DNA from 3 places in the Rossellomorea sp. YZS02 genome. Region 2 is predicted to be linked to each of the others. Evidence: riboswitches for the same ligand, from Rfam matches in the RefSeq annotation. Region 2 holds a riboswitch; each other region holds the start of a gene.
The links. A riboswitch is a leader RNA that binds a small molecule or an ion and turns the genes downstream of it on or off. The one in region 2 is predicted to bind cyclic di-GMP.
Positions count from the first base shown of each region.

Region 1: another riboswitch for cyclic di-GMP. It lies ahead of SLH55_RS05030 (amidase); the one in region 2 lies ahead of SLH55_RS22410 (EAL domain-containing protein).
Region 3: another riboswitch for cyclic di-GMP. It lies ahead of SLH55_RS23260 (PAS domain-containing protein); the one in region 2 lies ahead of SLH55_RS22410 (EAL domain-containing protein).

Region 1 is NZ_JAXBLY010000003.1:195,646-197,849, reverse strand. Features, by position in the region: gene SLH55_RS05035 (BCCT family transporter) at 1-953, opposite strand, end outside; cyclic di-GMP riboswitch class I at 1,140-1,222, shown strand; gene SLH55_RS05030 (amidase) at 1,265-2,155, shown strand; gene SLH55_RS05025 (oxidoreductase) at 2,173-2,204, shown strand, end outside.
Region 2 is NZ_JAXBLY010000035.1:4,415-6,618, reverse strand. Features, by position in the region: gene SLH55_RS22420 (CAP domain-containing protein) at 1-47, opposite strand, end outside; gene SLH55_RS22415 (DNA-3-methyladenine glycosylase) at 226-810, shown strand; cyclic di-GMP riboswitch class II at 910-991, shown strand; gene SLH55_RS22410 (EAL domain-containing protein) at 1,023-1,772, shown strand; gene SLH55_RS22405 (ABC transporter permease subunit) at 1,897-2,204, shown strand, end outside.
Region 3 is NZ_JAXBLY010000016.1:8,353-10,556, forward strand. Features, by position in the region: gene SLH55_RS23255 (methyl-accepting chemotaxis protein) at 18-419, opposite strand; partial or broken gene SLH55_RS23260 (PAS domain-containing protein) at 459-854, opposite strand; cyclic di-GMP riboswitch class II at 914-996, opposite strand; gene SLH55_RS15680 (AAA family ATPase) at 1,064-1,591, opposite strand; gene SLH55_RS15685 (helix-turn-helix transcriptional regulator) at 1,710-2,204, opposite strand, start outside.

The DNA of each region.
Region 1 (2,204 bases), on a different contig from region 2:
GTCCAACTTCCCAACCAGCTCTTATCTGACCGGAATGTGCTGACCTGGATAAAGTGATCCACATAAAATCCGAAAGAAGAGATGAATGAATCAACAATGAATCCTCCGGGACCGAATAATAAAACAAATAGAACCAATCCAAAGGCTAATCGTACATTGAAATTACTCAGGATTTGGATCCCTTTATGCAGTCCGGTTGCAGCTGAAATGGTCGACACGATCACTAAACAGACAATGATCGCAAGCTGGGTTGAGAATTGATCAGGGATTCCGAAAAGGGCAGACAGACCGTAACTTGCCTGTAAACCAAGGAATCCGATCGGTCCGATTGTACCTGCGGCGACCGCAATGATGGCAAAAGCATCGATAAGGGTCCCGAGGAAACTGTTTTTAAGCTTTTCCCCAAAAATGGGATACAGAAGGGTGCGGGGTTTCATCGGCATCCCCCTGTGATAATGGCCATACATCATGACGACGGCACTCAATGTACCCAGGATGGCCCAGGCAAGAAAACCCCAGTGCATAAAGCTTTGGGACAACGCCGGCATGATAGCCCCGGCGGTCATGGGATCGACTCCCTCGTGCATCGGTGGAACCGTCATAAAGTGGTACATAGGCTCTGCGGCAGCCCAGAACACGCCTCCCCCGGCAAGCAGGGTAGCCATGATGATCGATAACCATTTAAATGTTCCGATCTCCGGTTTTTCCATATACCCTAACCGGACGCCTCCATACTTAGAGAATGCCAGATACAGAGCTACGATGAAGTGTACCAGCATTAACACTTGCCAGAAGGCCCCGAAGTATGTCGAAGACCAGGCGAAGCCTTTGTTTACAAAGGCAGTAACACGATCGAGACGAACGAAAGCCGCGACAACGAAAAGAATAAGTAATCCACCACTGATGGCAAATACAGACCAATCAATCTTGGATTTGTGATGCTTATTAGACATATAGAATAAATGCTCCTTTAATATTCATTGAAAAACACAAGGTCCTACTATCTCACAGGGGGAAAAGAGTTGTAAAGGGAACGAAAAGAATTCATAAAAGACAATTTTTGTCACGGTTAAAATTTGGAAAATTACATCTTTTCAACGGTAAAAAAAGAACTATACTAAAGAGTAAGAATAAAACAAAACTGAAAAAGGCAAACTTGTTGAAAAACAAGGACGCAAAGCTATGGGCCTACCCGATTTCGAATGGTCGCCAGGCTGCCAGGCTCCTCAAAAGGGCCAAGGCTCAGGGAAGAGGAGAATGAAAGATGAGAAGATGTTGGAAATGGGTTTGTATTTGTTTGATCATGATGAGTATGATTTCTAATCCATCAACTGAAAAGGCAGCTGGTGCAGACATGAGAGGGAAAAGTACGTGGCTTTGGAATACAATGGAGATTATCACACAAAAAGAAGAAATCATTGACTTCTTTAAATCCCATCATGTAGATGAAGTTTATTTGCAAGTGAATCCAGCAGTGGAAAAGGAATACTATCACCAATTTATCGAAATGGCGAATGGTGAAAATATACATGTATACGCATTGGACGGGGCACCAAAATGGGCGACCGTAAAAGGACAAACCTCCCTTAGTGCCTTTTTTGATTGGCTCTCTGCATACCAGCTTGAAGCAAGTGAGACTCAACGATTCACCGGAGTTCATCTGGATGTTGAGCCTTACCTTTTAACTGGATGGACAACCGCCTATGGGAAGACGGTGTTGAACTATCAAAAAATGGTCAATATAGCAGTGGATCGCTCCAATTCGCTTCAACTGCCATTAGGGATGGATATTCCATTTTGGTTTGATGAAAAAACATACAATAATGAATTTGGGAAAGGGAACCTTGCTCAGTGGGTGATCGGACAAACGGAAGAAGTTGGTATCATGGCATATCGTGATCTAGCCATTGGAGGGAATGGGATCATAGAGCTTGTCAGAAATGAAATGGCTTTCGCCCAGTCTGCAGGGAAAAAAGTGAAAGTTGGAGTGGAGACCGCTCCATCTGCAGAGGGGAATTTCCTGACTTTTCACGAAGAAGGGGCGGCTTTCATGTTTGATGAGCTTGCGGTGGTTGACGCGGAGTATGAAACCAATTCATCTTACAAAGGAATCGCTGTCCATCATTACGGAAGCTGGAAGGAATTGTTAGAATAAGAGAGGAGGCATGAATGATGTCGAAAGTAGCCTTGGTTGCAGGGGCGAC
Region 2 (2,204 bases):
ATCATCATGAACGGGATGACGGCGCAGATGAAGATTCGTTTTTTCATGAGAGTCCTCCATTTTGTAATTGCCTAAGATAAGGCTGATAACAGTTTTTAATATGTACGCCTGCCAGATTCTTTATCCTGTTAAAAATAGGTTTAAACGACGTACAGATTTAATTCTGTAAGGTTAGGGTATACCTATCATGAAGATCGATTAATTCTGTATGAGGAAGTGAAATTCATGAAACATATCCCTTTACCCTCCTCCTTTTACAAGCAGCCAACATTGGAACTCGCCAAGGCGCTACTGGGTTGCATATTAGTGAAAGAGACGGAGGAAGGAATGGCTTCAGGATACATCGTGGAAACGGAAGCCTACCTTGGACCGGAAGACAGGGCTGCCCACAGTTATGGAAACAGGCGTACGAAACGGACGGAAGTGATGTTCCATGAGGCAGGCCGGATTTATACATATGTCATGCATACTCATTGTCTGGTGAACGTTGTGAGCGGGGAGAAAGAGAAGCCTGAAGCGATCCTCATTAGAGCGGTAGAGCCACTTGAAGGAGAGGAGCTGATGGCATGCAGGAGACCCGGTCATGTGAAGAAGAATTGGACTAATGGTCCAGGAAAACTGACGAAAGCGTTAGGCATCACGATGGAGGATTATGGAGGCCGTTTCAATGAGCCACCGCTCATGATCACCAAAGGATTTTCCCCTGAAAACATTTCTTCTGGAAAACGAATAGGGATTGATAACTCAGGAGAGGCCAGGGATTATCCATGGCGTTTTTGGATCAGTGACAACCCGTATGTGTCGAAGTAAACACTTTCTTTATGAATTTTCAAATAATTTATAGAAAACACACCCCAAAAGTACTAGTTTGTGGTATATTTTTCTTATAAACATCTTCATAATCGTACATTCGACTGGGGGGCTGTGAACCTAAATGATAGATGGGCGCTTACATTTAGGGGAGCCAGTAGCGCAACCGACCACATGCGAACGCGGGGAATGCGTTTTTGTGTGGTTTTTTTATGAAAAAAACAAAACTAAAGAGAGAGTATAGGGGTCCTATGAACATCTTTACTATTTTTCAAGACGACTTTATCTATCACGATTTTCAGCCATTATATGATATGGGTGAACATCGAACCCTCTATGCTTATGAGGGTCTGTTACGGAATAAATTCAACGAAAATCCTGAAAGTGTCTTTCAATCGGCGATGAAAGCAAATATCCTGTACAAACTTGATACTCTATCCATTTCTAAAGCCCTGGAAAGTTTTTCGGTTAATGGGCTAAAGGACTGTAAGCTGTTTCTCAATATTTATATCACAACGATTCTTCATCCGAGTTTTCACACGTATTTTTCCGACCTTATGACCCGTTATCCTGATATAAAGGGGCGCCTTGTACTGGAGATTAACGAATCCAGTGCAGAAGAGTTGTGGCAGAATCCATTATTAAAAGAGTCATTGAAAGAATTGAAGCAATATGGTGTCTGGTATGCCATTGATGACTTTGGGCAGGGGACATCATCCATCAAGAAATCGATTGAGTATGAGCCTGAGATCATCAAGCTGGACCGCTACTTTGCCATGAATTTAGCTAAGGATGAAAAGAAACAGAGATTCCTTTCTTTCTTCAGTCAATTTTATGGGAGTGATACATTGATTGTATTGGAAGGAATCGAAACGAAACAGGATATGCAGGTGGCCAAGGAAATCGGGATCACCATCGGACAGGGATTTTATTTAGGAAGGCCAAGCCGGCTGTTGGCTTAATAGAAGAGCGACTCTCTAATAGGGAGTCCTTTTTTTGTTATGTAATTGCCAGACTTGAAATAAAATTGAAAAATTTTAACATTTCTATTAAACTGAGGAAAAAGAACAAAAGGGGATCCATACTATGAAATTTCTCATCTATCCGATTAAATTGATATTCTATTATATTCTTGGTCTGTTTGGGATTTTAGCCGTGAGTATAGCACCTGAAGTGTTCAGGGAGAGGGGGCTGTACAATGTTGTAGGGTACCTTGAGGAATTTGTGAAATTTATCTTTATATTCCTCGATGGGGCGAATTGGAGTTATTCGTACAAAGGTATCACCGTCAGTTTTCTGGATATGCTTTGGGGTCCATATGTATATTCCCTGCAGATTGTAGGGGGGGCGTTGGGAATAGGGCTTGGTATTGCCTTCATCCTTACCATCTTCAC
Region 3 (2,204 bases), on a different contig from region 2:
TAATCCTCTACCTGCACTTACTCATTATTAGTAGTAAGGTTTTCTAACTTATTAATGGTGTGATCAATTTCATTTTTAGATTCTGTAACGATTCTTTGTAAGTCATCTGATATCCGATTAACTTTCAGGAGTTCATTTGTAATATTCTCAATGTTGGCATTAACCTCTTTAATGGCTTCATCCGCATTCACAGAAAGCTTTCTGACTTCCTGGGCGACTACGTTGAATCCCCTTCCGTGTTCACCCGCTCTGGCTGCTTCAATCGCGGCATTTAAAGCAAGAAGGTTGGTTTGAGAAGAAATATTTTTTATCGATTTTGATGTTTCATCAATTCGATTAATTTGCTCTCTTAAAGACTCTAATGCTTCTACTTTTTCATTGGAATTGGCCATAACTGATTGAACTAGATTTTTCGGCATGCTCTTTAATTGGGAAATGATCTCTACCGTGGTATTTTCCCTTTTTGTAATGTCTGTGGCAATCTTCAGTACGGCATGGACAGAACCATGTCCATCTAAAATCGGAATATATGTTGCTTCCAGCCAAAGTTTATTTCCATGTTTATCGACTCTTTCAATTTTCTCTTGAGACTTTTTCCCACTCCGAAGATTGTCCCATAACTCAGTATATTCCTTGCTTTGGCTATATTCTATCGTGCAGAACTGTTTGTGATCCATCCCTTGCATTTCCTTCACACTGTAGTTCATCGCATCAGCGAAGTGATCATTTACCCAAATAACCTTTCTGTCTAAAGAGAATTCAATCATCGCCAAATTTGTTTCAAGAGCTAATAAAACATCCTTTATATCTAACACTTGGGTGCTAGTCTTACTAGTTAATTGGTTCATATACATATCCCTTTCATTTATAGCTTTTCGTTTTAAAAATAAAAAAAGCCAATTAAACAATAAAGTTCAATTAGCCGGTTGCGCTAGTTGCTCCCCGATTATCCAAGCGCCCAAATACAGATAATCATTCATAGCATCTAAATTTATATATTTGCTATATCGGCAGTTTCTAAGATATGTTTAGATTGAGCGATCAACTTGGGTCCGGCTAATAATCAGCTACTTACCTTTCTCTTTATGTTTTCAACTATATCTTTAACGGTCACATTCTCAGTACTTATATATTCCCCAAAATCGTTTTCAGAATAAGCCTTCAAGCACTTATCCGTTTGTTGAAAACACCAATTTCCTTCTTCTTCTCCACGCTCTCGCAACCTCTTATAGATCGTCTCCTTGTCTGCTGTTAAACAGAAGTGGTAAGTGTGTGGATCTAAACGTTTGAATCCATTATAAATATAGTCATAGTATTCGAGTTTCCTAATCGTCATAGGGACAATCAAGTTCACATGATACCTGGAGATGAGCTCTCCTGCCATCTTAACCGTCAACTCTTTCCATAGTTGTAAATCTTGAAAATCCCCTGTTTGAGATTCACGCTGTTTTATTTCTTGGGGCAATACATTCCTTAACATGTACCCGACTTCTTCAGGATCAAATAACATGCTGTTTTCAACGACTTTCAGGAGTTCATCAGAGATAGTGGTCTTCCCGACTCCGAACGCCCCGTTTATCATGATGATCATGATTATTTCAACTCCAATCTCAATCTACTTTATCGTTTTTCCAATTTACCAACCGAAATACATTTTCCGACAAACCCCATTCCAATAAGGTGAGGCATCCACCGATGACTATTTCGTTTCATTCATCACGTTTGTTAAAGAATAAACCCATTCTCCCCTTCAAAACGTCCAATACTTCTTCCGGCACTACTCTTATACTGATATCCTCACCAAGGAACATGATCCAATTGGCCGTTTCCTTTACTTCTTCGCGTTTAGTCACATCAATAAAAGTCTTTAGAACCCCAGTACTGTGGTATGGATTCGTATAAGAAAGGGAAACGTTTTTAGGATGATATTTTTTGAATTGAGCAATCGCTTTCGGACCAAGTTCAATGACTAGGTTGATGACTTCTTCCTGCTTTTTCAGTTTATCCAGGATCTCTTGTTCACTCTTCCTTTTTCGATTGGGATACGGCTCTACATCGGTAAGGTGGTCGACTGAAAAGATCTGTTTCTTTTCATCATCCAAATTGAACCCTTCAATATGCCAATGACTCTTTTCCCGATAGAGTTGCAGGAGATAAATAGGATGGGGTTTTTTGACCTTCTCTTCTATTGTAATCAATAAATA